DNA from 3 places in the Geodermatophilus sp. CPCC 206100 genome. Region 2 is predicted to be linked to each of the others. Evidence: riboswitches for the same ligand, from Rfam matches in the RefSeq annotation. Region 2 holds a riboswitch; each other region holds the start of a gene.
What was found. A riboswitch is a leader RNA that binds a small molecule or an ion and turns the genes downstream of it on or off. The one in region 2 is predicted to bind S-adenosylmethionine.
Positions count from the first base shown of each region.

Region 1 (9,292 bases), on a different contig from region 2:
GACGGTGAGCGACGTCGTGGTGCGACGGCGCGCCGACGGCGCCGAGGCGCTGCGGGTGCCGGCCGCGGACCCGGTGCTGCCCGGTGACCTGCTGCGCTTCGTCCGCGAGCAGCTGGACTCGATGGACGCCGAGGCGTTCCTCGCCGAGTGGGGCGAGCCGGCCTAGACCTCGCCGCGCAGCACCTCGGCGGCCTGGGCCAGCGCGCGCATCTTGCCGGCGGCCGACTCCCGGGGCAGGTACTTGAGCCCGCAGTCGCTGGAGAGCACCAGCCGCTCGACGTCGACGTCGTCCAGCGCGCGGCGCACCCGGTCGGCGATCACCTCGGGCGTCTCCACCTCGGGGGTGGACAGGTCGAGCACGCCGAGCGCGATGCCCTTGCCCCGCAGCGGGCGCAGCTGCGCCGGGTCCAGGTGCGACTGGGCGGTCTCCACCGACACGGTGTCGACCGGGGTGTCGGCCAGCTCCGGCAGGAACGAGTAGCCCTCGGGGCGCTCGGAGACCATCGCCGCGTAGCCGAAGCACAGGTGCAGGTGCACCGGCCCCGCCGCGCCCTCGACGGCCCGCGTCACCGCCTCCGCGCCGTACTGGCGGGCCACCTCGGGGCGCGCCTGCAGCCACGGCTCGTCGATCTGCACGATGTCGGCGCCGGCGGCGAACAGGTCGGCGATCTCGGCCCGCACCACCTCGGCGTAGGCCATCGCCAGCGCCCGCCCGTCGCCGTAGTGCTCGTCCTGCGACTGCTGCGCCATCGTGAACGGCCCCGGCACGGTGATCTTCACGGTGCGGTCGCTGACCGCCCGCAGGAAGCGGACGTCGCGCGCCTGCACCGGCTGCGGACGGCGGATCTCGCCCACCACGCGCGGCACCGGGATCGGCTTGCCGGAGCGGTTGATGACCGACCCCGGCTGGTCGACGTCCACGCCCTCCAGCGCGGTGGCGAAGTGGTTGGAGTAGGACTCCCGGCGCTGCTCGCCGTCGGTGACGATGTCGAGCCCCGCGGTCTCCTGGGACCGGACGGCGAGCCGGGTGGCGTCGTCCTGGGCCTCCTCGAGCAGCTCCGGCGCCACCCGCCACAGCTCGCGCGCGCGCACCCGCGGCGGCGTCTGGTGGGCGAGCTTGTCGTGGTCGAGGAGCCAGCCGGGCTGCGGGAGGCTCCCGACGACCGAGGTGGGCAGGGGCGGGAGCGTCAGGGCCATGCGCTGATCCTGCCGTGCGCTCGACCGGTGCGCGCACGGCCCTCCTGTGCTGTGCTGACCGGCGTGGCGGAGAACTACATCGCGCAGCTGGACTTCGGCGCCCCCAAGATCGACGAGGACGCCTTCGTCGCGCCGACGGCCGTGGTCGTCGGCGCCGTGACCATGGGGCCACGGTCGAGCATCTGGTACGGCGCGGTCGCCCGGGCCGACCACGAGGTGATCGAGATCGGCGAGGGCTCGAACATCCAGGACGGCTGCACCCTGCACTCCGACCCCGGGTCCCCCCTGGTCATCGGCCGCGGGGTGACCGTGGGGCACAACGTGGTGCTGCACGGCGCCCTCGTGGACGACGACGTGCTGGTGGGGATGGGCAGCGTCGTGATGAACGGCGCCCACATCGGCTCCGGGTCGATCGTCGCCGCGGGCGCGGTGGTCACCCAGGGCACCGAGGTGCCGCCGGGGTCGCTGGTCGCGGGCATCCCCGCCAAGGTGATCCGCCAGGCCACCGAGGACGACCTGGCGCACATCCGCGGCAACGCGGCCAGCTACACCGAGCGGCTGCCCGCGGCCCGCCGGGTCCGGCCGGTCGTCCGCCAGCCGCTGCCGCCGGCCGGGCTGACCCCCGGCGACGCCATGGACTGAGTCTCAGTCAGCGAGGAGCTCGCGGACCAGGGCGCCGACGGCGTCGAGCTCGATGAGGAAGCCGTCGTGGCCGTACGGCGAGGGGATCACCCGCAGCGGGACGCCGAGCGCGTCGGCCACCTGGTGCTGCAGGGCCAGCGGGTAGAGCCGGTCGCTGTCCACCCCGGCCACCACCGCCCGCGCGGTCACCCGGGCCAGCGCCGCCGGGGTGCCGCCGCGGCCGCGGCCGACGTCCCAGGTGTTCATGGCCTCGGTCAGGACGACGTAGCTGCCGGCGTCGAAGCGGCCGGCCAGCTTGTCGGCGTGGTGGTCGAGGTAGGAGGCCACGGCGAACCGGCCGTCGCCCTGCACGGCGGTGCCGAAGCGCTGCTGCAGCTCGTCGGCGCTGCGGTAGGTCAGGTGCGCGATCCGGCGGGCCACCCCGAGCCCGCCCACCGGCCCGGGGCCGGGCAGGTAGTCCCCGCCGGCCCACGCCGGGTCGGTGCGGACGGCGGCCTGCTGGGTGGTCTGCGTGCCGATCTGGTCGGCGGTGGCCGCGGCGCCCGAGGCGAGGAAGAACAGCGCCTCGACCCGCTCGGGCAGGGCGACCGCCCACTCCAGCGCGCGCATGCCGCCCATCGAGCCGCCGAGCACCGCCGTCCACCGGCCGACGCCGAGGGCGTCGGCCAGGGCCGCCTCCACCCGCACCTGGTCGCCCACCGTGACGGCGGGGAAGCGGGACCCCCACGCGGCGCCGTCCGGAGCGGCCGAGGACGGGCCGGTCGTGCCCTGGCAGCCGCCGAGCACGTTGGCGCAGACGACGAACAGCCGGTCGGTGTCCAGCGGCGCCCCCGGCCCGACCAGCCCCGCCCACCAGCCCGGCGTCGGGTGCCCGGGCCCGGCGGGGCCGGTGACGTGGCTGTCGCCGGTGAGCGCGTGCTCGACGAGGACGGCGTTGCCGCCGCCGGGCGCCGGCGTCCCCCAGGTCTCGTAGGCGACCCGCACGGCCGGCAGCGACCCGCCCAGCTCGAGCCCGAACGGCCCGGGCAGGTCGAGGAACCGCCGGTCGCCGACCGGATCCCCCTCACGCCAGCCGCCGGGCCGGGGCGGGGCCCAGGGGGCGACCCGGGCCCCGCCCACGGTCAGGCGCCCTTCGCTGCGCGGAAGCCGGCCTCCAGGTCGGCGAGGATGTCGTCGATGCCCTCGAGGCCGACCGCCAGCCGGACCAGGCCCGGGGTGACCCCGGTGGTGAGCTGCTCCTCGGGGGTCAGCTGCGAGTGCGTGGTCGACGCCGGGTGGATGACCAGGCTGCGCACGTCGCCGATGTTGGCCACGTGGCTGTGCAGCTCCAGCGCGTCGACGAAGCGCTTGCCGGCCTCCACCCCGCCGTGCAGCTCGAAGGTGAGGACGGCGCCGGCGCCCCGCGGGGCGTACTTCTGCTGCGCCGCGTGCCACGGCGACGAGGCCAGGCCGGGGTAGTTGACCCGGTCCACCGAGTCGTGGGCCTCGAGGAACTCCGCGACCCGCAGGGTGTTGGCCACGTGCCGCTCCATGCGCAGCGACAGCGTCTCGATGCCCTGGACGACGAGGAAGGCGTTGAACGGGGAGATCGCCGGGCCGAGGTCGCGCAGCAGCTGCACGCGGGCCTTGAGGGCGTAGGCGGGTGCGCCGAGGTCGGCGTAGACGACGCCGTGGTAGGTCGGGTCGGGCTCGGTGAAGCCGGGGAACTTCCCGCCGGTCCAGGTGAAGTTGCCGGCGTCCACGATCAGCCCGGCGATCACGGTGCCGTGCCCGCCCAGGTACTTGGTCGCCGAGTGCACGACGACGTCCGCGCCGAACTCGATCGGCCGGATGAGGTACGGGGTGGCGATCGTGTTGTCGACGATGAGCGGGACGCCGTTGCGGTGCGCCACCTCCGACACCGCGCTGATGTCGAGGACGTCGCCCTTGGGGTTGCCGATCGTCTCGGCGAAGAAGGCCTTGGTGTTCTCCCGGACCAGCGACTGCCAGTTCTCCGGGTCGTCGGGGTCCTCGACGAAGGAGACGGACACCCCGAGCTTGGGCAGCGAGTGGTGCAGCAGGTTGTAGGTGCCGCCGTAGAGGGAGGCGGAGGCGACGACGTGGTCGCCGGACTCGGCGACGTTGAGCAGCGCGAGGGTCGTGGCCGACTGCCCGCTCGACACCGCCAGCGCCGCCACGCCGCCCTCGAGCGACGCCACGCGCTGCTCCAGCGCGTCCTGCGTCGGGTTCATGATCCGGGTGTAGATGTTGCCCATCTCGGCCAGCGCGAACAGGTCCGCGGCGTGCTGGGCGTCGCGGAACTGGTAGGCGGTGGTGGCGTAGATCGGCAGGGCACGGGCCCCGGTGGTCGGGTCGGGGCTCGTGCCGGCGTGGATCTGCCGGGTCTCGAAGCTCCAGCTCTGGGGGTCGGTCATGCGCCGGTCTCCTCTCGATCGGGAGACCCCGCGGCGCGCGAGGAGCTCCGTCCTTGCCGGACGGCGGACGCCGGCCAGCCGGCTCTTCCCCTGGAGCACCTCGGACGGAGTCGAGGTTGCCGGGCAGCCAGCCAGGTGCTTTGCACTGCCTCTCGTGAGCCAGGCGTGATCCTAGGCAGGCCGACGTCCCCCGTGGAACACCGGTTCAGAGGACCTTCGAGAGGAAGGCCCGGGTGCGGGCGTGCTGCGGGTTGCCGAGCACCTCGCGCGGGTGGCCGGCCTCCACCACCACGCCGTCGTCCATGAACACGAGGGAGTCGCCGACCTCCCGGGCGAACCCCATCTCGTGCGTGACGACCACCATCGTCATCCCGGACTCGGCCAGCCCGCGCATGACGTCGAGGACCTCGCCGACCAGCTCCGGGTCCAGCGCCGAGGTCGGCTCGTCGAACAGCATGAGCTGCGGCTCCATGGCCAGCGCCCGGGCGATGGCGACGCGCTGCTGCTGGCCGCCGGAGAGTTGGTTCGGGTAGTTGTGCACGCGGTCGCCCAGCCCGACGCGCCCGAGCAGCTCGACCCCCCGCCGGCGGGCCTCCTCCTTGCGCTGGCCCTTCACCTGGGTGGGCGCCTCGATGACGTTCTCCAGCGCGGTCCTGTGCGGGAAGAGGTTGAACCGCTGGAAGACCATGCCGATGTCTCGGCGCTGCGCGGCGACCTCCTTGTCGCGCAGCTCGTGCAGCTTGCCGCCCCGCTCGCGGTAGCCGACCAGGTGCCCGTTCACCCACAGCCGCCCGGCGGTGACCTTCTCCAGGTGGTTGATGCAGCGCAGGAAGGTCGACTTGCCCGACCCGGAGGGGCCGATCACGCACACCACCTCGCCGGGCGCGACCTCCAGGTCGATCCCCTTGAGCACCTCCACGTGCCCGAAGGACTTGCAGACCCCCTCGGCCCGCACCATGGGCTGCACCGCGCTGCTCACTTCGAGCTCCCCACCTCGCGGGCCTCGCGGGCGGCCCGCTGCGCGCGGGTCTCCCGGCTGCCGAAGCCCCGGCTGAACCGCTTCTCCAGGAAGTGCTGGCCGATCATCAGCAGGCTGGCCAGGGCCAGGTACCAGAGGATCGAGGCCACGGCCATCGGGATGATCTGGAAGGTGCGGCTGCCGATGGCGCGCAGTTGGAAGTTGAGCTCCGTGCTCACCGGGACGGCGATCAGCAGCGAGGTGTCCTTGAGCATCGCGATGGTCTCGTTGCCGGTCGGCGGGATGATCACCCGCATGGCCTGGGGCAGCACGATCCGGCGCATGGCCTTGCCGCGGCTCATGCCCAGGGCGCTGGCCGCCTCCACCTGGCCCGGGTCGACCGACTGGATGCCGGCCCGCACGATCTCGGCCATGTAGGCGCCCTCGGAGAGCACCAGGCCGAGCAGCCCCGCGGTGAAGCCGGCGAAGATCTGGTTGCCGTCGAGGCCGAGGAAGCGCATGTCCCCGGAGAGCCCCAGCCAGCCCATGATCTGCTGGTCGAACGGGATGCCGAACTCGTAGGTGCCGTAGAGCGCGCCGAGGTTGGCGACGAAGAACAGCAGGACGATGCGCGGGATGGCGCGGAAGAACCAGATGTAGGTCCACGCGGCGCCGGACACCACCGGGTTCGGCGACAGCCGCATGACGGCGAGGACGATGCCGAGCAGCACCCCCAGCGCCATGGCGAGGACGGTCATGAGCAGCGTCGTCCGGGCTCCGCGGAGCACCGGCGCGCTGAACATGTTGTCGAGCATGAAGTCCCACTGGAACACCGGGTTGGTGACCAGCATGTGGACGAACATCGCGACCAGCACCGCGATGACGGCGGTGGCGATCCACCGTCCCGGGTGCCGGACCGGCACCGCCGCGATGTGCTCGGGCGGTGCCGGCCGGGTGGTGTCAGGGGCCTCGGCGGCCATGGCTGGGGGCTCCGGTCAACCGACGGTGGGGTTCACCGTCGGGTCGTCGATGGCGCCGTCCTCCACGCCCCAGCGCTCGAGGACCTCGGCGTAGGTGCCGTCGTCGATCAGGGCCCGGACGGCGTCGGCGACGGCCTGGGCGAACTCGGCCTGGTCCTGGGGGATGACGTAGCCGTAGGGCGCGGCGTCGTAGATGTCGCCGAGCAGCTCCAGCTGGCCACCGGTCTGCTGGACGGCGTAGGCCATCACCGGGGAGTCGGCCAGGCCGGCGGCGGCGGCGCCCGAGACGATCGCGGCGGTCGCGTCGCTCTGCAGCTCGTACTGGTTGATCGTGATCGGGTCCTGCCCGGCGGACTCGCACGCCTGGGAGCGGGCGGTGACGTCGTCGAGCTGCACGGTGCCCTGCTGGACGGCGATGGTCAGGCCGCAGGCCTCGTCCGGGTCGACGCCGTCGGGGTTGCCCGCCTTGGTGGCCCACTGGGTGCCGGCCGAGTAGTAGCTGACCATGTTCACCTCCTGCAGGCGCTCGGCGTTGATCGTGAACGAGGAGACCCCGACCTCGTACCGGCCCGAGCCCACGCCCGCGATGATCGAGTCGAACGAGGCGGTCTGGAACTGCGCCTCCAGCCCGAGCTTCTGCGCGACGAGGGTGAACAGGTCGACGTCGAAGCCGACGATCGTCTCGCCGTCCTCGGCGAGGAACTCGCTCGGCGCGTAGCTGGTGTCGCTGCCCACGGTGAGGGCGCCGTCCTCGGCGACGTCGGCGGGCACCAGGGCGGCCAGCGCGTCGTCGGCCTCGACGCTGGGCAGCGGCTCGCTGGTGGCCGCCGCCCCACCGCCGCCGCCACTGCCACCGGCGTCGCCGCCGGAGTCCTCCCCGCAGCCGGCGAGGACCAGGGTGAGGCCGGCGACGGTCGCGGCGGCGGCCCGGCCCGGCCGGGTCAGGGAACGGTTGGACACGAGCTCTCCCTCCAGCTGCGCCTCGTGATCAGAGGTGCGGGGTGCACGATCTTGCCCTGCGGGGAGCCTGCCTGGCGCGCCGAGTCCCCCGCCCGTGTGCGGTCGTGGCCCCCGTCACGGCGTCGGCGTGGCGGGAGTGGCCGGGCTGCCGGGTTCGGGAGCCGGTGTCCCGGGCTCCACCGGGGCGCTGCTCGTCGGGGGCCCGGAGCCGGTGGGCTCCCCGGTCGGGGCGTCGGTGGTCTGCTCCGCCGGGGCGCTGGTCGTCGTCCCGGCGGGCGGCGTCGGGGTCGTCGTCGGCGCGGGCTGGGTCGTCGGTGCCGGCTCGGTCGGCTCGGTCGGCTCGGGCTCGACCGGCAGCGGCACCACGGGCGCCGGGGCGGTCTCCTCGACCGGGACGGTGGTGCCGACCGCGGTCACGTCCGGGCGGACGGTGAGGTAGAGCGACAGCAGCCCGACGAAGAGGACGGCGAGGACCAGGGTCGAGGTGCGGGCCCGGCCCAGGTGGTGCGGCACGAACGACCACCACCGCCGGCGCCGCTCGGCGCCGGCCGGCGGGGCGGTGCTCACCGAGGGCGTCGTCGGGGACGTCGCCGGGATCTCCCGGGTCGGCGGGTTGCTCTCGGGGCCGGTCACCGGGCGCCGTCCCCGGCGCGGGCTCCGGCGTCCTCGGCGTCCCCGGTCGGCACGGGGGACGTCGGCGGCGGCAGGTTCAGGCCGGCGCGGTGGAACGCGAGCACGATGCGGGCGCGCAGGTCGCGGCCGACGTCGAACTGCTTGCCCGGCAGCGTGCGGGCCACCATGCGGACGTTCACCTGCTCGAGGTCGAGGGTCTCCACGCCCATGACGCTGGGCGGGTCGAGCAGCAGCGGCCGCATCCGCTCGTCCCGGAAGGCGTCGGCGCCGACCTCGCGGAGGACCTCGTTGACCCGGTTGACGTCCGTCGTCGTCGGCACCGGGACGTCGATGACGGCGCGGGCCCAGTCGCGGGAGAGGTTGACCACCTTGACGATCTGCCCGTTGGGCAGCGTGACGACCTCGCCGTCGGGGGAGCGCAGCCGGGTGACCCGCAGGGTGACGTCCTCGATGGTGCCGGTGGCCGGGTCCCCGCCGCCGACCACCTGGATGGAGACGACGTCCCCGAAGCCGTACTGCCGCTCGGTGATGATGAAGAACCCGGCCAGGACGTCGCCGACGATCCGCTGGGCTCCGAAGCCGAGGCCGACGCCGAGCACGGTCGCCGGCGCGACCAGCCCGCCGATGGGGATGCCGGCCCGGTCGAGGACGAAGAAGACCGCGATCGCGTAGATGAGCACGATCAGCGTCCAGGTGAGCACCTGGGTCAGCGAGTGCCGGTGCTTGGCCGCCTCGGAGCGGACGAGGGCGTCGCCGCCGGTGGCCTCCGCGTCGATGCGGTCGGTGATCTTCAGGCCCACCCAGGCGACGAACCGGGCCAGCAGCACCGAGCCGATGATGATGAGGACGATCTCCAGCCCGCGGCCGGCGAGCCAGTCGAGCAGTGTGGTCAGCGCATCCATCGGTCCCCAGCCTCCCCGGCCGCCGTCCGCGGTGCCAGCGCGGCCCCCGTCACCGGAGCTCGACGAACAGCGACTGCGTGGAGCGGCCCACCCGCCCGCGGGCGTCGTGGAGGTCGGCGAAGCACTGGCCGGCGCCCGCCGGGCCGATCGTCGTCGCGGCGTCCACCCCCAGCCACTCCCCGGCCGGCGGCCGGGTCAGTGCGACGCTCAGGTCGACGTTGGCGAAGCTCGCCCGGGTCCAGTCCAGGACGGCGGAGATGCCGCTGGCGGCGTCGGTCATGACCAGCAGGTGCTGCAGCGGCGTCATCGGCTCGCCGGCCACGAGGGCGCACCGGGTCCGGGTCCAGGCCGCCGCCGGGCCGGGCGCGTTGAACGAGCCGCGCGCGAACCGCCACTCCAGGGCCCGGAACTGCCCGTCCGGGATCCCGGTGGACCGCTCCGCCTCGCGGGCCAGCAGCGCGGCGGGCGGGCCGGCGTGCTGCAGTCCGGGGTCCCACGGGCCGATGGTCAGCGCGGTGGCCCGGTAGCCGCCGTCGACCGGCTCGTACAGCGCTGCGGGGAGCTCCATGTCCCGCAGTCTGCCGTCGGGCAGCCGGGCGCCCTCGC
Region 1 is NZ_JAQISV010000043.1:32,635-41,926, reverse strand. Features, by position in the region: gene PGN05_RS19100 (hypothetical protein) at 1-166, shown strand, start outside; gene PGN05_RS19095 (uroporphyrinogen decarboxylase family protein) at 163-1,197, opposite strand; gene PGN05_RS19090 (gamma carbonic anhydrase family protein) at 1,261-1,839, shown strand; gene metX (homoserine O-acetyltransferase MetX) at 1,843-2,958, opposite strand; gene PGN05_RS19080 (bifunctional o-acetylhomoserine/o-acetylserine sulfhydrylase) at 2,961-4,253, opposite strand; SAM riboswitch class IV at 4,298-4,413, opposite strand; gene PGN05_RS19075 (amino acid ABC transporter ATP-binding protein) at 4,459-5,211, opposite strand; gene PGN05_RS19070 (amino acid ABC transporter permease) at 5,229-6,191, opposite strand; gene PGN05_RS19065 (ABC transporter substrate-binding protein) at 6,207-7,151, opposite strand; gene PGN05_RS19060 (hypothetical protein) at 7,266-7,784, opposite strand; gene PGN05_RS19055 (mechanosensitive ion channel family protein) at 7,781-8,686, opposite strand; gene PGN05_RS19050 (hypothetical protein) at 8,736-9,254, opposite strand.
Region 1: another riboswitch for S-adenosylmethionine. It lies ahead of PGN05_RS19080 (bifunctional o-acetylhomoserine/o-acetylserine sulfhydrylase); the one in region 2 lies ahead of thrC (threonine synthase).

Region 2 (9,292 bases):
CCCAGCTCGCCGAGCGCGGTCTGCTGCCCGCCGACTGGCGGCTGGTGGGCAACGGCCGCGGCGACGTCTCCCACACCGACTTCGCCGAGCTCGCTCACGACGCCGTCGAGGAGTTCGGCCGACCGCTGGACGACGGCGCGTGGGAGGAGTTCGCCGGCCGGCTCCGCTTCGCGGGAGGCGGCTTCGCGGAGTCCGACCCCGGGAGCCTGCTCGACGTGCTCGCGGAGGCCCGCGACGAGCTCGGCGGGGACCCGCAGCTCGTGCACTACCTCGCCGTCCCCCCGTCGGCGTTCGACGGGCTGACGCGGGGCCTGCAGGAGCACGGGCTGACCGAGGGCGCCCGGGTGGTCTACGAGAAGCCCTACGGGACCTCCCCGGAGTCCTTCGCCGAACTCGACGAGCTGGTGCTGTCGGTGCTCGACGAGGACCAGGTCTTCCGGATCGACCACTTCCTGGGCAAGGAGGGGACGCAGGACCTCCACGTGCTGCGCTTCGCCAACGGGCTGTTCGAGCACCTGTGGAGCCGGGAGCACGTGTCCCAGGTGCAGATCGACGTCCCGGAGGACCTCGACGTCGCCCAGCGGGCCGAGTTCTACGACGCCACCGGCGCGGCCCTCGACATGCTGGTGACCCACCTGTTCCAGCTGGCCGCCGAGGTGGCGATGGAGCCGCCGGCCAGCTTCTCCCCCGCCGACCTGCTGCAGGCCCGGGAGGCCGTGCTGTCGTCCTTCCGCCCGCTCGACCCCGGTGAGGTCGTGCTCGGCCAGTTCGACGGCTACACCGACATCGACGGCGTGGCCGACGACTCGGCGACCGACACCTTCGTCGCCGCGCGGCTGTGGGTGGACACCGACCGGTGGCGCGACGTGCCGTTCGTGCTGCGGACCGGCAAGCGCATGGCGGCCAGCGAGCAGCGGGTCAGCCTGCTGCTGCGCAAGCCGGACGGGCCGGTCGAGGCGATCCCCGGGCACGGCAACGTGCTGTCTCTGTCGCTGTCCGGCTCCGGGGCGGTGGACCTCGCGCTGGTCGCCAAGCGGCCCGGTCCCGATCTCGCCCTGGCCCGCGCCACCGCGACGCTGGAGCTGGCCGACGTCCCCGGCGGGGAGCCGCTGCCGCCCTACGCCTCACTGCTGCACGACGTCCTGATCGGCGACCGCTCCCTGTTCACCAGCAGCGCGGGGCTGCGCAGCGCGTGGGCGGCCTTCGCCCCGCTGGCGCAGGACCGCCCGCCGGTGCACCGGTACGCACCCGGCTCGTGGGGACCGGCGGAGGCGCAGGCCCTGGCCGGACCGGGCGGCTGGCTGCTCGGCGACGGCGGGGACTGAGCGCCGCCGCTCCGCCGGACGCCGACAGGGGCGGCCCGCCGAAGCGGACCGCCCCTGCAGGTGACGGACTGGGGCTACGTCGCAGGGACCCACGGCGCGCGGAGCGTGTCGTGGGGGGCGACGTGGTCCTCTTAGAAGTCCATGCCGCCCATGCCGCCGTCGCCACCCGGCATGGCCGGGGCGGCCTTCTCCGGCTTGTCGGCGATGACGGCCTCGGTGGTGAGGAAGAGCGCCGCGATCGAGGCGGCGTTCTGCAGCGCCGAGCGGGTCACCTTGGCGGGGTCGATGATCCCGTTGGCGACCAGGTCCACGTACTCGCCGCTGGCGGCGTTGAGGCCCCAGCCGGTCTCCGAGTTGCGGACCTTCTCCGCGACGACGCCACCCTCGAGGCCGGCGTTGATGGCGATCTGCTTCAGCGGCGCCTCGAGCGCGACGCGCACGATGTTGGCACCGGTGGCCTCGTCACCCGTGAGCTCGAGCTTGTCGAACGCGACGGCCGTGGCCTGCGCCAGGGCGACGCCACCACCGGCGACGATGCCCTCCTCGACGGCGGCCTTGGCGTTGCGCACCGCGTCCTCGATGCGGTGCTTGCGCTCCTTGAGCTCGACCTCGGTCGCGGCGCCGGCCTTGATGACGGCGACGCCACCGGCCAGCTTGGCCAGGCGCTCCTGCAGCTTCTCGCGGTCGTAGTCGGAGTCCGACTTCTCGATCTCGGCGCGGATCTGGTTGACCCGACCGGCGATCTGGTCGCTGTCGCCGGAGCCCTCGACGATCGTCGTCTCGTCCTTGGTGACGACGACCTTGCGGGCGCGGCCGAGCAGCTCGGTCCCGGCGGACTCCAGCTTGAGGCCGACCTCCTCGCTGATGACCTGGCCACCGGTGAGGATGGCGATGTCGGTCAGCATGGCCTTGCGGCGGTCACCGAAGCCGGGGGCCTTCACCGCGAGGGACTTGAAGGTCCCGCGGATCTTGTTCACGACCAGGGTCGCCAGGGCCTCGCCCTCGACGTCCTCGGCGATGATGGCCAGCGGCTTGCCCGACTGCATGACCTTCTCCAGCAGCGGGAGCAGGTCCTTGACCGAGCTGATCTTGCTGTTGACGACGAGCACGTACGGGTCGTCGAGGACGGCCTCCATGCGCTCGGCGTCGGTGACGAAGTAGGGCGAGATGTAGCCCTTGTCGAAGCGCATGCCCTCGGTGAGCTCGAGCTCGAGGCCGAAGGTGTTGCTCTCCTCGACGGTGATGACGCCTTCCTTGCCGACCTTGTCCATCGCCTCGGCGATGAGCTCGCCGATGGCCGGGTCAGCGGCGGAGATCGACGCGGTGGCGGCGATCTGCTCCTTGGTCTCGACGTCCTTGGCGGTCGAGAGGAGGTACTCGGTGACCGACTCGACGGCCTTCTCGATGCCCTTCTTCAGGGCCATCGGGTTGGCGCCGGCGGCGACGTTGCGCAGCCCCTCGCGGACGAGGGCCTGGGCGAGCACGGTGGCGGTGGTGGTGCCGTCACCCGCGACGTCGTCGGTCTTCTTGGCGACCTCCTTGACCAGCTCGGCGCCGATCTTCTCCCACGGGTCCTCGAGCTCGATCTCCTTGGCGATGCTCACACCATCGTTGGTGATGGTGGGGGCACCCCACTTCTTCTCGAGGACGACGTTGCGGCCCTTGGGACCGAGGGTCACCTTGACGGCGTCGGCGAGGGTGTTCATCCCGCGCTCGAGGCCGCGGCGAGCCTCTTCCTCGAAGGCGATCATCTTGGCCATGTGGTGATGTCCTCCATGCATGGATCGCTGCACGGCCGGGTTCGGCGCCCGCGACGGACGACACCGGTGGTTGGGCACTCCGTCGGCCCACACACCCGTGCCTCACCGCATCCGACCTGATTGGCACTCGGCACTGTCGAGTGCCAACCGAGAGTCTGGCACTCGACCCTGCCGAGTGCAAGAACGGGGGGTGGGCGGCCGCTGTTCCAGGCCCCCGGACACGACCGAGGCCCGGCCCCCTCGCGGGGAACCGGGCCTCGGCGGGACGTCGGGACTCAGGCGGTGCGCACGCCGTCGGCCTGCGGTCCCTTCTCGCCCTGGACGACCTCGAAGGTGACCCGCTGGCCCTCGTCGAGGCTCTTGTAGCCGTCCATCTGGATGGCCGAGTAGTGGACGAAGACGTCCTGACCGCCGTCGACGGCGATGAAGCCGAAGCCCTTCTCGGCGTTGAACCACTTCACGGTGCCCTGTGCCACGTGTGCTCCCACGTTTCGTGCGGCGGACGACCCCCGAACCAGGGGCCGGGTCTCGCTCTTCCGCCCGTCGAACACGAACGTGGAACGCGAACCGCGGCAGAACGTACAGCACGAAAGGCGAGGTGAGAGCAACCTCACCCACGCGTTCACCGGACGGGGGACGCCGTCCCCCGTCCGGGTTCGCCGCGAACGCTACTCGGTCACCCGATGAGGCCCGCGGCCCGCACCGACCTCAGCGACGGCTCCACCCGGTGGGTCGGGCCGACGACCGGCTCCAGCGGGTCGAGGGTCTTGAGCCCCTCGCCGGTGTTGAGGACGACGGTCTCCTTCGCCGGGTCCAGCCGGCCGTCCTCGACCAGCTGGCGGAGCACCGCGATCGTCACCCCGCCGGCGGTCTCGGCGAAGACGCCGGTGGTGCGGGCGAGGTCGCGGATGCCCTGCACGATCTGCTCGTCGCCCACCTTGCCCACGGCTCCGCCGGTGCGCCGGATCGCGTCGAGGGCGTAGGGCCCGTCGGCGGGGTTGCCGATGTTCAGCGACTTGGCGATGCCGGTCGGCTTGACCGGCTTGACGACGTCCCAGCCGTTGTCGAAGGCGGTGGCGATCGGGTCGCAGCCGGCCGACTGGGCGCCGAAGATCGTCCACTCGCTCGCCTCGACGATCCCGGCGGCGGTGAGCTCGCGGAAGGCCTTGTCCACCTTGGTGAGCAGCGATCCCGAGGCCATGGGGATGACGACCTGGGCCGGGATCCGCCAGCCGAGCTGCTCGGCGATCTCGTAGCCCATCGTCTTCGAGCCCTCGGCGTAGTACGGCCGCACGTTCTGGTTGACGAAGGCGGTGTCCTCGAACTCGTCGGTCTCGGCGAGCTCGCTGGTCAGCCGGTTGACGTCGTCGTAGGAGCCGTCGACGGCCACCAGGGTCTGCCCGTAGACCGCCGACTGCACGACCTTGCCCGGCTCCAGGTCGCTCGGGATGAACACGAACGACGGGATGCCGACCCGCGCCGCGTGTGCGGCCACCGAGTTGGCCAGGTTGCCGGTCGAGGCGGCGGCGATCTTGGTGTAGCCCAGCCGCTTGGCGGCGGTGGCCGCGAGGCTGACCACCCGGTCCTTGAACGAGTGGGTCGGGTTGGCCGAGTCGTCCTTCACCCACAGCCCACCGGTGATGCCCAGCTCCGCGGCGAGCCGGTCCGCGCGCACGAGCGGGGTCAGGCCCGGGTCGAGCGAGACGCGACCGGCCGGGTCCTGCCCGACCGGCAGCAGCGCCACGTAGCGCCAGATGTTCTGCGGGCCGGCCTCGATCTGCTCGCGAGTGACCGCCCGCATGAGCTCGGGGTCGTAGTCGACCTCGAGCGGGCCGAAGCACTCGGCGCAGGCGTGCTCGGCGACCAGGCCGAAGGTGGCGCCGCAGTTGCGGCACACCAGCCCGCGGGCCGGACACGGCGGGATGGGGCCGCCGGCGCTGGAGTCGGCCTGGACAGAACCGGGAGCGGTCAGGGTCATGCGACGACTACCTCCTCATCTTCCCCGCACCGGGCCGTCGAGCCGCGCGGGACGGAATTGGCACCTTCCGCCGCGCGGTGCGCGGACGGCGGTTGCCGGGGCTTCATCGGGCCGTGTCCCTCTGCCCCTCTGGATGAGTGGAACGGGCCGACTGTACCCGCACGGCAAGCGGCGACCCGGGGTCGGGCCGGAGCCGGAGCCCGTTGACCCGGCGGCCGGGGGCGCCCACGATCCAGCGGTCCGGACCGCAGAGGAGGGGTGCTCCGTGCACCTGGTCGCCCGGGGCAGCCGGCTCGCGGTCGCCTGCCTGCTGGTCCTGGCCACGGCCGCCTGCGAGACCGGGCCGGCGGCCGACCCGGGTGCGGCGGGACCGTCGGCGAGCCGCTCCTCCGCCCAGCCGGAACCGGGCGGGCTGAGCGGCAGCCTCCTGCAGTTCCGCCGCGACGTGGCCGGCCGGCGCCTGCAGGTGCGCCTCACCGCCGACACCGGCGGCCTGGTGGTGGAGGCCCTCGAGCTGGTGGTCGACGGCCTGCCCACCGCGCCGGCCGACCCGCGGGACGCCGAGCTCCGTCCCGGCACGCCGCTGGACCTGCCCGTGGTCGCGGGCGCGAGCGACTGCGCGGGAGCGCCGTCGGCCCCGTCGGCGAGGGTCCGGGTGCGGGACGGCACCGGCGCCCGCCGGGAGGTCACCGTCCCCCTCGACGACGGCGGGCTCGTGCGCAGGCTGCACGCGTCCGACTGCGCCGAGCAGGAGCTGTACCGCCAGGTGGCGATCGAGGTGGTCGGCGTCCGGCCGGCGGGGCCCCCCGCCGGGCCGGCCCTCGACGTCGACGTCCGGTTCCGCCGCGTCGGCGGCAGCGAGCCGGTGCGGGTGACGGGGACCGCGCCCAACACGATCTACAGCATCTCCGCCGTCGGCCCCCTGCCCACCCTGGACCGGCAGCCCACGGTGGACCTCGCCCTGCGCATGGTCCCGGCCCGGTGCGATCCGCACGCGCTCGGCGAGAGCTACACGACCGGCCTGATCGGGCTCGTCCTCGCCGTCGGGGAGGCGGCGCCGCGGACCGTCGTCCTCACCCCCGCGGACGACGTCCGCCGGCAGCTGGAGACCTTCGCCGTGGACACCTGCCGCGCGCCGACGGGGTGACCGGGGGCGGTGGGGGGGCGGGACGCCAGGATGTCCCGGTGACCCCGGCACGCGTCGTCTACACCGACCTCGACGGCACGATGGTCGGCCCGCGGGGGTCGTTCTGGCACACCGCGACCCGCGACCTGACCGCCGATCCGGCCGCGGCCCTGCTCGACCTGCACCGGGCCGGCGTCGCCCTCGTGCTGGTCAGCGGGCGCACCTTCGAGCAGGTGGTGGAGGCCGCGCGCATCTTCGCCGCGGACGGCGCGATCGCCGAACTGGGTTCGGTGGTCGGCTGGGACGGCGGCCGCGGCGTGCACCGGCTGACCGGCGAGCTGCCCGCCGAGCACGCCGGCCGCGCGCCCATGGAGGTGATGGCCGAGCTCGGGGTCGTCGAGGACCTCATCGCCGCCCACCCCGGCCGGCTGGAGTGGCACGCGCCGTGGCACGCCACGCACACGACCGACGCGCTGCTGCGCGGCCGGGTGGACCCGCTCGCCGTCGACGCCGCGCTGGCCGGGCGCGGGTTGGGGTGGCTGACCCTCAACGACAACGGGTCGGTCCCCGCGACGTCCCGCATGACGCTGGCCCCCGAGGCGCTGCCGCCCCGGGTCTACCACCTGATGCCGCGCGGCATCTCCAAGGGCGCCGCGATCGCCTGGGACCTCGACCGGCGCGGGCTCCCGCCAGAGGCCGCCGTGGCGATCGGCGACAGCGTCAGCGACCTGGAGATGGCCCCGGCCGTCGGCCGGCTGTGGATCACCGCCAACGGCGCCCGCGTGGACGGGATGGCCGAGCTGCTGGCCGCCGTCCCCAACGTGACGGTCACCGACGAGCCGATGGGCGAGGGCTGGGCCCAGGCCGTCCGCGCCAGTCTCTGACCCGTCGGTTTCCGCGGAAACCGACGGGTCTGCTCAGGAGGTGACGTCGCGGCGGGCGAAGTGGCGGAAGGCCAGCGCGGTGAAGATCGCCGCGTACACCAGCGACTGGACGACGCCCCGGAACAGGTCCCCGGAGTCGACGGGGGTCTGCAGGAGGTCGGTCCAGGCGAACTCCTCCGCGGTCGGGAACCAGTCGCGGATGGCGCCCAGCTGCTCGACCTGGTCGAGGATCGCGAAGACGAACATGGTGAACACCGCGCCGCCGACCGCGGCCAGCGGGGCGTCGGTGATCGTGGAGAACCAGAACGCCAGCGTGCCGACGACGAGCAGGTGGACGGCGAGGTAGCCGACCATCCCGGCCAGCCGCAGCAGCCCCTCCCCCTGGCCGAGCGTCACGCCGATGGGCGTCTGGATCGCGTCGAAGCCGAACGCGATGCCGCCGGCGACCAGCCCGGTGAGCACCAGGGCCACCAGCGCCCCGACGGAGAGCACCAGCGCGGCGTACCACTTCTGCCGGAGCAGCCGCATCCGCGGCACCGGCGTGGCCAGCGTGTAACGCAGGGACCCCCACTGCGCCTCGGCCGCGACCGTGTCGCCGAAGAACAGCGCGTAGACGACGACCAGGAAGAAGCTCGTGGTCGCGAACAGCACGAACAGCGTGAAGTTCAGCCCGCTGGAGGTGGCGACGTCGACCAGGTTGAGCCGGCCGTTCTCCGCCGCCTCCTCGCTGGCGCCCAGCTGGAGCGCGGCGATGAGGATCAGCGGCAGGGCCACCATGAGCGCGAAGACACCCAGGGTGCGGCGCCGCTTGAACTGCCGGCGCAGCTCGACCGACAGCCGCAGGGTCCGCTCGGGCCGGTAGCCCGCCACGGCCCCGGTGGGCTGCACGTGTGCGGTCTCCATCAGGCTTCCTCTCCCACGAGCGCCAGGAAGGCGTCCTCCAGCCGGCGCCGTGGCGTGAAGGCGTCGACCTCGATCCCGGCCTCCACCAGCGCCTGCAGCGCGCGGCCCCGGCTGGTGCCGTCGAGCTCGGCGACCAGCCCCTCGTCGGTGCGGCTCGCCGACACCCCGGGCAGCCCCTCGAGGACGGCGATGGCGCGGTCGGTCTCGGTGTCGTCGGCCAGGCCGACCAGGACCGCGCCACCGGTGCCGACGATCTCCTCGACGGTGCCCTGGGCGATCTTCTGCCCCTTGGCCATCACGACGACGTGGCTGCAGGTCTGCTCGATCTCGCTGAGCAGGTGGCTGGAGACGATCACCGTGCGGCCGGTCGCCGCGTAGGAGCGCAGCACCTCGCGCATGGCGTGGATCTGGGGCGGGTCCAGCCCGTTGGTCGGCTCGTCGAGGACGAGCAGGTCGGGCAGGCCGAGCATCGCCTGGGCGATCGCGACGCGCTGCCGCATGCCCTGGCTGTAGCGGCGCACCGGCCGGTCGAGGGCCGCGCCGAGGCCGGCGACCTCGATCGCCTCCTCCATGTGCGCGTCGGCCGCCGGGCGGCCGGTGGCCGCCCAGTACAGCCGCAGGTTGTCGCGGCCGGACAGGTGCGGCTGCAGGCCGGTGCCCTCGACGAACGAGCCGAGCCGGGAGAGCACGGGTGCGCCCGGGCCGGCCGCGTGGCCGAAGATGCTGATCCGCCCCTCGTTGGGCCGGATCAGCCCCATGAGCATGCGCAGCGAGGTGGTCTTGCCGGCGCCGTTGGGCCCGAGCAGGCCGAGCACCTGGCCGCGGCGGACCTCGAAGGACAGGTCGCGCACGGCGACGAAGCCGTCCTTGTAGGCCTTGGTCACGCCGGTGAAGCGCAGGGGGACGTCCTCGCCGTCGGGCTCGACGGCCGACACCCGCCGCCGGCGCCGGCGGCCCCAGAGGACCGCGGCCAGCCAGCCGAGCAGGCCCAGCGCCGCGAGCACGCCCAGCAGCACCCACCACCGCGAGGTCCCCGCGGCGGCCTCGGTCCGGCCGTCGACCTCGGGGACGGCGAGCGCGGCGCCGTCCCCGTCGGCCAGTGCGACCGAGTAGACGGTGGCCTCGGCCGGCAACGCGAACGCCTGGTCGGTCGAGGAGACGACGACCCGCATCGTGTGGCCGGCCTCGAAGCGGTGCACGATGCCGGGCAGGGTCACCGGGACCTGGGTGGGCGCGGAGGGGTCGGCCGACAGCCCGGTGAGCGCCAGCGGGGCCACCTGGCCGGCCGGCAGTGTCATCGACCCGTCCGGCGCGAC
Region 2 is NZ_JAQISV010000020.1:106,633-115,924, forward strand. Features, by position in the region: gene PGN05_RS11685 (glucose-6-phosphate dehydrogenase) at 1-1,325, shown strand, start outside; gene groL (chaperonin GroEL) at 1,457-3,085, opposite strand; gene PGN05_RS11695 (cold-shock protein) at 3,361-3,561, opposite strand; gene thrC (threonine synthase) at 3,762-5,063, opposite strand; SAM riboswitch class I at 5,076-5,203, opposite strand; gene PGN05_RS11705 (hypothetical protein) at 5,329-6,210, shown strand; gene PGN05_RS11710 (HAD family hydrolase) at 6,249-7,073, shown strand; gene PGN05_RS11715 (ABC transporter permease) at 7,107-7,976, opposite strand; gene PGN05_RS11720 (alpha/beta fold hydrolase) at 7,976-9,292, opposite strand, start outside.

Region 3 (9,292 bases), on a different contig from region 2:
CGGTGGAGTCCAACGTCATGGGCAACGTCTACTTCGACACCTGCGTCTACCACCAGCCCGGGATCGACCTGCTCCTGGACGTGGTGGACACCCGGAACGTCCTGTTCGGGTCCGAGATGGTGGGCGCCGTCCGCGGGAAGGACCCGCGCACCGGCCAGTACTACGACGACACCCGGCGCTACGTCGAGGCCTCGGCCCTCGACGACGACGCCCGCACCGCGGTCTTCGAGGGCAACGTCCGGCGGGTCTACCCCCGGCTGGACGCGGCCCTGCCGGGCGCGCCGCGCTGACCGCGCGTCCCCGGGGCGGTCAGATCGTCTCGGGGACGCGCAGGTGCGCGATCGCCACGTCGAGGTCGGCGGTCTCCAGCACCTCGATGCCCATGGCGGGGGCGAACTCCTCCCGGAACTCCCGCGCGCCCTCGGCGGCCTGCTCGAGGCTCGCGCGGGTGTCGTAGGAGACGGCGGCCACCGTCAGCCCCTCGGCGCGGCGCACCATGACGCTGACGCTGCAGAACCCGGGCAGGTCCTCCAGCTTCGGCATCAGGGACAACCGGACGGCGTCCACGGCGCGGGTGACCGCGTCCGGGGCGCTGCGCAGCCAGGTGACGCGGGAGACGGCCCCGTTGTCGGCCTCGGGCACCCGGTGCATCGCGGCGATCTCCCACTCCTGCACGTCCGGCGTGCCGCCGAGCAGCTCGGCGGTGCGCTCCGCGGTCTCCCGGACGGCGTCGCGGCTGGCGTCCATCGCCGCCCGGTCCCGCCAGGACGTCGTGACGATGCAGTGGCCGGTCGCGCGGTCGGCGAGCATGGACAGGCCGACGCAGCCGTCCAGCGCCCGGACCGTGGGCATGACCTCGTCGTGGACGTAGGTGGTCGTCTGCTCGACCGACCGCGGGTCGCCGTGGATCGTGGTGGATCGGGCGTACATCGCAGCCACTCGTCCTCCGGGGTTCTCGGGGCGGCGCCGCCCCTGCGGCAACGCCGACCGGCACAGGGTGCCCGGACTCCGGGCAGGGAGCAACACGGTGCCAGGGGCGGCGCGACCGCCCGTCGGCCGGCTCCCGGCTACGTCGATTGTCGCGGTCCGGCCGGCACGTTCGCCGGTGCGCGAGGGTCATCTGCGGCATGCCGGCACAGCCCCCGCCCCTTAACCTCCCTCTGGGACCGCCTCGTCGCAGGGTTCTCCGCGGGGACGGCGGCCACGACCTGACCACGGCCGACCAACCGGCCTCGCGATCCACCGAGTTTGGAGGCGCAATGACGCGGCCCGCCGACGCTCAGCACGGTGTCCTGGTGCTGTCCTGCGAGGATGCCCCGGGCATCGTCCACGCGGTGTCCGGACTGCTCGTGGACGAGCAGTGCACCATCGTGGAGAGCCACCAGTTCGACAGCCTCACGAGCGGCATGTTCTTCATGCGCGTCGAGTTCGCGCACGTCGACGGTGCCCCGCTGGACCTCCCCGCCCTGCGCGAGGCCCTCCAGCCGATCGCCGAGCGCTACCAGATGGAGTGGCGCCTGGACGACGCCTCCCGGAAGCAGCGGGTGATCATCATGGTCAGCCAGTACGCGCACGCCCTCAACGACCTGCTCTTCCGCAACTCGATCGGCGAGCTCAACCTCGACGTCGTCGCGATCGTGTCCAACCACCCGACGCTCAAGGGCATCGCCGACTTCTACGAGATCCCCTTCCGCCACATCCCGGTCACCCGCGAGACCAAGCCCGAGGCCGAGGCGGAGCTGCTGGAGATGGTCCGCTCGGAGGGGGTCGAGCTGGTCATCCTGGCCCGCTACATGCAGATCCTCTCGGACACCCTGTGCCGGGAGCTCAACGGTCAGGCCATCAACATCCACCACTCGATCCTGCCGAGCTTCAAGGGCGCCCGCCCGTACCACCAGGCGCACGCCCGCGGGGTCAAGTTCATCGGGGCGACGGCGCACTACGTCACCGCGGACCTGGACGAGGGCCCGATCATCGAGCAGGAGATGCTCCGGGTGAACCACTCGCTGAGCCCCGACCAGCTAGCCTCGCGGGGCCGGGAGGCCGAGATCCGGGCGCTGGCGCGCGCGGTCCGCTGGCACACCGAGAACCGCATCATCATCCGCGGGAACCGCACCGTCGTCTTCGAGTGAGGCGGGCGGTCCCGGTCGGAGGTGCCGCACGACGGCCTCCGACCGGGACCGGCCGCGCTCCTCAGGCGACGTCCTCGGTGGCCGACCCGGCGCCCGGGAGGTCCCCGCTCCGGGCCAGGTCCGCGCACACCTCGCGGGTCGCCGCCGCGCGGTTCATCGTGATGAAGTGCAGGCCCGGGGCCCCCTCCCCGAGCAGCGTCCGGCACAGCTCGGTCGCCACCTCGACGCCGAGGGCGCGCACCGCGGCCCGGTCGCCCTCGACCTCGGCGAACCGCGCGGCCAGCTCGGCCGGGAACGCCTGGCCGGAGAGCTGGACGATCCGGGCGATCTGCCGGACGTCGGTCACCGGCATCACCCCGGCGACGATCGGCACGTCGCAGCCGCGGGCGGCCACCTCGTCGCGCAGCCGCAGGTAGTCCTCGGCCCGGAAGAACATCTGGGTGATCGCGAAGTCGGCGCCGGCCCGGCACTTGGCCACGAACCACTCGACGTCGCTCGCGCGGTCCGCCGAGCGGGGGTGGCCCTCCGGGAAGGCGGCGACGCCCACCGAGAAGTCGCCCGACGCGGAGACCAGCTCCACCAGCTCGGCGGCGTGACGCAGCCCGTCGGGGTGGGCGACCCACGCCGCCTGCGGATCGGCGCCGGGCGGGTCACCGCGCAGGGCGAGCACGTTGCGCACGCCGGCGGCGGCCAGCCGGTCGATGACGTCGCGCAGCTCGGCGACGCTGTGCTCGACGGCGGTCAGGTGCGCCAGCGGCGTCATCGTGGTCTCGCGGACGATCCGCTCGGCCACCGCCAGGGTCCCGTCCCGGGTGGAGCCGCCGGCCCCGTAGGTCACCGAGACGAACGAGGGGTGCAGGCGCTCCAGCTCGTGCAGCGCCGTCCACAGCTGGGCCTCGCCGTCGGCCCCCTTGGGCGGGAAGAACTCGAAGGACAACGTCGGCCCCTCGGCCAGCAGGTCCCCGATGGCGGGGGACCGGTGCCCGCGGGTCGCTCGCGCCGTCCGGGCCCCGTGGTCCCGGACGGAGAACGGCCGATCGGCGTGCTGGTCCGGCGGGTGCGGGCCGCCGGCCTGGGGCAGCCGGGTGCTGGGGGGCACGGGCGTCTCCTCGACGTCGCTGCGGAGCACAGGACGACCGGGACGGCGGAACGCTCCTGCGCTTGCCCTGCGGGTGCAGGGCCAGGTCGTCACCCGGGGCACCCCGCCGCAGTGGAGGGTTGCCGGCCAGCAAGCCGGGGCTCGTCACTGGCACTCAAGACCTGGACGCAGGCTAGGGGCGGATCGGCGAGAGGGTCAACTCGACCCGCGTCAACGCGCGTTCCGTGTCGCGGAAGGCGCGCTGGTCGTGCGGGGAGGGGTGAGCCCGGGATGTGGCCGACGTCACGATCTGGACACGCACGGGTGCGCCGGGCCGTGTGACTGGTGGGGCTGGCGGGACTCTTGGGACGCGGCCCACACGGATGGCGTTCCGGGCCAGCCCCACGGAGGAGTTGAGTTCGGCGATGGTCGAAGCTGGTAGGTGTCCCGGAGGCAAGCACCTGGCCCCGAAGGCCGGTGGGTCCTGCGCCTGCGGGATGGTCACGCGCATCCCCGCCCGCACGCGGCCCGCCGCCGGCCCGCCGCCCGAGGTGCTGGCCCTGCTCGCGCAGTGCCTGGACGACGGCTCCGATGCGCTCGACGCCGCGGCCTCCGGGCTGCTCCGGGAACGGGCCGACCGGCTCGTGGCCGCGCTGGCGACCGCCGGGCTGCGGCTCAGCGCGGGGGCGCCGGAGCGGCTGTCGGCCTGACCGGCGGTCCCGGGGGAGGCCGGCCGTCCGCACGACGGCGGGGCCACCGCGGGCGCTGGGGACCAGCGCCCGTGATGGCCCCGCGGGGTGTCGCCGGGGTAGGCGACGGCGCTCAGCGGACCGGCGGCCGCGTGCTCACCGTGGCGCGGATCGTCGTCTGGACGTGGCGCTCGACGGCCTGCTTGGCCGTTCCGCCGTTCTCCTCGCCCCAGAGCAGCGTCACCTCGGTGCCGTCCTGGGCGGCCGTCTCGTCGACCATGGCCACCGACATCCAGGCGCCCACGTTGACCGTGTAGCCGCACATGTTGGAGATGCCCACGAGGCGGTCGTCGAGCAGGACCGAGTCGGTCTGGACCCGGGCGTAGCGCCCCAGGGGGGTGTCGAGGTACTTCGCCCGGTTCTCCCCGTCGAACAGGCTGCTGGCGTACACCCGGGCGACGTCCTGCTCGTTCCAGCGCAGCCACACCTTGCGCCGGTGCGGCTGGTCGCTGATCTGCTCGAGCGCGCTGCGGCCGATGAAGTCGTGGTCGAACTTCACGAGGTGCCCGTAACCGAAGTCGTAGGGGGTCACGTAGTAGTCCTCGATGTCGTCGGACCGGAAGCTGCCCCCGACCGACAGCGTGCCCTCGTACCCGTTGCCCGGGAGCCACTCGCGGTAGGCCTTCAGCCCCTCGCCCGTGTAGACCGCGGCCGTGGGCTGGGCCTGGTAGCCCGACTCGATGCTGCCGGTGTAGTAGGCGAGGGCGCCGCCGCGGACCAGGCCGAACTCCTCGCCGGCGGCCAGCAGCGCGTCCAGGAACCGCATGCCCTCGGACGCCGGGCCCCAGATCTCCATGCCCATGCTCTCGGCGCCCGGGACGCCGGCCATCGTGTGCGACAGCGCCCGGACCGGGACCCCGCCGACGGTGAACTCGGTCATGGCGAAGAACGTGACCGCCTCGATGGGGCCGCCGTGGGCCTTCTCCAGGATCTGCTGGGCGTTGGGGCCCTCGATCTCGTAGCGGAAGGTGAGCCGCTGGGAGTTGTCGTCGGCGGTGCGCTCGTCCCGCACGATCTCGACGTCGTAGCCGCCGGTCTCGGCCTGGTACTGCACCCAGTTCGCCGCCGCGGCCGGTCCCACCAGGTTGGCCTCGTCCTCCTCGAGCCCGAAGAGGACGGCCGTGCCGATCATCTGGCCGTTCTCGTTGCAGGTCACGAAGTGCTTGGCCTTGTCCCGGCCGTACGTGGCGAAGCTGTTGGTACCGGTGTCCGAGAGCAGGCGCGTCACGTCCGGTCCCCGGAAGTAGACGTCGGTCATGTGGTGCGACTGGTCGAAGAGCACGGCCGTCTGGTGGATGGCCTCCTGCTCGTCCTGCCAGTTGGTGTGCTGGGCCGGGTACGGGAACTTGAAGCGCTTGGCGGGCGCCTCCCGCAGCATCCGCACCGGGCTCCCGATGCGCTGGATCTTGCTCTCGAGACTCTCGGTCGACATGCCTGGGTTCCTCTCGCAGAAGGTCGTCCGTGCGCTGTCACGAGGTGGGCAGCGGCACGGCTCGGAGGTCACGTGCTGGCGCGGGGCGGAAGCGGTCGCTCTTCTCCCGCCGGCCGCGAGAATGGCGTAGCTGCGGCCCCCGGTCCTCGGCGGACCGGGCTGCGGATCGCCGTCCGTGCGCTTCTGCAGGGAGGTGTCCAGCAGAGCCCACGAAAGGCATTCCTGACGCAGGTCGGACGCCCCGATACGACAACTCGCCGGTGTCGGAACATCTAGTCCGCGTACGAACTTTCGGCCGCGGCTGAAATGTAGGTCGCGCGGGGGAGGGTGTCAAGACCGGTACCGAGCGACTCGCCGGCCGGCCCCGAGGGGAGTTCCCGGGACACGCAGGGGAGGGGTCAGGAGACCCCGCCGACCAGGGTCGGTGCTCCGGCCGGGGCTCCGCCATCGTCGGCGTCGGCCTCGACCAGGCGCCGCAGTCCGCGGACGAACCTCGACCGCTGCTCGGGACCGAGCGGCTCGAGGTAGTCGGCGTCGACCTCGCGCACCAGCGGGGCCACGCGGTCCAGCAGGTCCCGCCCCTCCTCCGTCACGCGGAGGACCCGGCGCCGGCCGTCGGCGGGGTCGCGCAGCTTCCGGACCAGCCGCCGACGCGCCAGGCGGTCGAGCATGTCGGTCAGGCTCGCCTTGTCCAGGCTGATCAGCTCGCCCAGCGTGCGCTGGTCGATGTCGGTGCCCCCCAGCAGCGCGCTCAGGGCCAGCCACTGGACGTGCGTCACCGCGGGGACGTGCCGGGACCACAACCGGCCGTGGCGCTGCAGCGACCCGCGCAGCAGCCGGCCCAGGCCCCAGTGCACGTTGATCGGCGGGCGCACGCCGTCCGGGCTGGGGTTGACGTAGTCCTTCGGCACCTCGGTGCGCCCGGCGTGCGCGGTCGCCCGCAGGAGCTGCAGGAACTCCTCGCGCTGCGCCAGCGGGATGGGGCTCAGGACGCGCTCGTTGCCCTCGAGGATCAGCGGTGCCGACTCGTAGACGAGCGCGATCGCCGCCGGTGTCGGCCGCAGCTCGTCGCGCCGCAGGTCGTCCGGGTTCCGGGACACGACCAGGAGCTGCTTCTCGGCCAGCCGGGTGACGATGTCGGCCACGGTGGACTTGTCCACGAAGGTCGCCGTCGTGACGCCGCGCTGGTCGACGCCGGGCACACCCACCACGGCGCCCAGCACCGAGAACTGGGGGCGCGTGAGCCCGTAGATCTGTCCCAGGTCCAGCACCCGGGACTGCCGCTGGTGCAGCCGCCGGAGCATCTGGCCCACCGTGGCGTCGCTGCTCCCGGCCGCGGGCTGGCTGTCGTCGTCCTCGGCGCGCACGTCCCGACGGTAACGGGCCGGGCGGTCCGCGGGACAGTTCGTGTCCGGACAGACGTCCGCGGAGGACCTCCGGGAGTCGGCCTTGACACCACCCTGACCGAGACCTACGTTACACCGCGACCCGAAGAAGTTCGTAGGCGGATGACCTGCTCGGCCCTCCGCGCCGCTGTTCCGGAGTCCGGCTGGGAAGACAGCCGACCGGAGCGTGGGCGCCGCATTCGTCGTGCGTTCCTGCAATTGTCCCCGCCTGTGAGAGGAATCGTCGAATGATCTCCAACTGGGCTCTTTCCCGCGGACGGCGGCGCCTGTCGACCGTGGCGTGCCTGGCCTCCGTCGCGGTGCTGACCGCCGCGTGCAGCGCCGACGGCGACGGGGGCGGAGGTGGGGGAGGGGACGCTCCGGAGTTCCCCACCGACGACATCCGCGCGGTCATCCCGTTCGGCGCCGGTGGTGGCACGGACGCCGACGCCCGCGCGGTCCTGGACCCGCTCGACCAGCTGGTCGACGTCTCCGTCGTCCCCGAGAACATCGCCGGCGGCGGCGGGACGCTCGGCCTGATCGAGGCGATGACCGCGCCGGCCGACGGCCACACCCTCGCCCTCGTGTTCCCCTCGATCCACGCCTTCGGCCAGGTCGTGCAGGACGCGCCCTACGACCTGAACGAGATGCAGTACGTCGGCGGCTTCCGCGAGCAGTGGAACGTCATCGGCGTCGCGGCCTCCTCGGGCATCGAGACCTTCGACCAGCTGCTCGAGCGCGGCCAGGAGCAGGGCCGGCTGATCGTGGTGAGCGGCCCGGCGAGCAACTACCTGGTCACCGCCAAGGGGGTCGCCGACGCGGCCGAGGCCGAGTTCGACTCCCTCGGGTACGAGGGCGTGCCGCAGGCGTGCGCCGGCCTCGAGGCCGGCGACGGCGACTTCTGGATGGGCGGCGAGGCCGCCGCGCTCGGCTTCGGTGGCGGCATCAACATCCTGGCCGTGGCCGCGCCGGGGCGGATCGACACGATGCCGGACGTCCCGACGCTGGAGGAGCTCGGGCACGACGTCTACCTCGACCCGATCTCGGCGGGCTTCGCGGTCGCCCCGGACACCGACCCGGCGATCGTCGACCAACTGGAGGGTCTCCTGGAGGAGGCCGTCGCCAGCGACGCGGTGCAGGAGTACATCGAGCGGACCGACGCCGCCATCACCTGGATCCCGGCGGACGACTTCCGCGCCAGCGTGGAGGAGTCGGTGGCCGCAGCCGAGGAGAACGAGGACGTCCTGGCCGGCTGATCCGGCAGGACGGCACCCCACCGGGCCGGCCGGCCTCCCGCGAGGGGCCGGCCGGCCCGGGCCCACACGGACGGGTCCACGAGGCGAGAGCGAGAGTCGAGGAAGCACGATGGTCGGTTCGAACCGCTACGGCCCCCTGGTCCTGGTGGGCGCGATGCTCGCCCTGGGCGTCGTCTACGTCCTGGCGACGGTGACGTCGGACAGCCCCTTCGAGGCGAAGATGTTCCCCCTCGCCTGTGGCGTCTTCTTCGTCGTCCTCCTGGCGTGGGAGGGCGTCAGCCTGCTGGCCAAGGGGGCGCCGGCGCCGGACCCCGAGGCCGCCTCGGCCGCCCGGGCCGCCGACGCAGGACCGGTGCTGCCCGAGGAGTTCGCGCCGCCGGCCGGCACCGGAACCGGTGGGCAGGCCGACGAGGGGGCCGGCGGGGAACGCCGGCGGGTCGCGCGCTTCGTCGCGCTGATCGTGCTCATCGTGGCGTTCTCCTACCTCGCCGTCGAGGTCGACTACGTGCTGGCGACCGCCGGCTTCACGGCCGCCTCGATGTGGCTGATCGCGCCCGAGCGCAGTTCCTGGAAGGTCGTCGTCGGGGTGGCCGTCGGGTGCGTCGTCTCGGTGAACCTGCTCTTCGTGGGGCTGCTCTCGATCGACCTGCCCTCGCTCATCCCCGGCCTCTAGCCGCCGACCGCCGTCCACCGCAGCGAGGAATCCCCTGATGATCGATTCGATCCTGTCCGGGTTCGAGCACGTGACCCTCTTCAGCGTCCTGTGGCTCCTGGCCGGGGTGCTCCTGGGCATGGTGTTCGGCGTCCTCCCCGGAGTGGGCGGACCGTCGGGCATGACGCTGCTGCTCCCGCTGACCTACGGGATGGAGCCCTCGTCGGCCTTCGCCCTGCTCATCGGGATCTACCTGGGCGCGGTGTACGGCGGCTCGGTCACCTCGATCCTGCTGCGGATCCCGGGGGAGCCCATCTCGATCGCGCTCTGCTTTGACGGGTACCCGCTCACCCAGCAGGGCAAGAGCAAGGTCGCCCTCGGCGCCTCGATCATGTCCTCGGCCACCGGTGGCGTGCTGGGCGGGATCGCGCTGCTGGTCCTGCTGCCGCTGTTCGGGGTGGTCGCGCTCGCGCTGGACTCGGCCGCCTACTTCTGGATCATCGTCCTCTCGCTGCTGTTCATCGCGCGGGCGATCGGCAAGGACATGCGCAAGGGGCTCATCGCCGCCGCGGCGGGCCTCATCCTCGGCACCATCGGCATCGACCCGC
Region 3 is NZ_JAQISV010000012.1:24,484-33,775, forward strand. Features, by position in the region: gene PGN05_RS06785 (amidohydrolase family protein) at 1-290, shown strand, start outside; gene PGN05_RS06790 (putative quinol monooxygenase) at 310-930, opposite strand; gene purU (formyltetrahydrofolate deformylase) at 1,260-2,132, shown strand; gene metF (methylenetetrahydrofolate reductase [NAD(P)H]) at 2,194-3,231, opposite strand; SAM riboswitch class IV at 3,285-3,393, opposite strand; gene PGN05_RS06805 (hypothetical protein) at 3,636-3,920, shown strand; gene PGN05_RS06810 (aminomethyl transferase family protein) at 4,033-5,391, opposite strand; gene PGN05_RS06815 (MarR family winged helix-turn-helix transcriptional regulator) at 5,790-6,758, opposite strand; gene PGN05_RS06820 (tripartite tricarboxylate transporter substrate binding protein) at 7,025-8,032, shown strand; gene PGN05_RS06825 (tripartite tricarboxylate transporter TctB family protein) at 8,142-8,705, shown strand; gene PGN05_RS06830 (tripartite tricarboxylate transporter permease) at 8,743-9,292, shown strand, end outside.
Region 3: another riboswitch for S-adenosylmethionine. It lies ahead of metF (methylenetetrahydrofolate reductase [NAD(P)H]); the one in region 2 lies ahead of thrC (threonine synthase).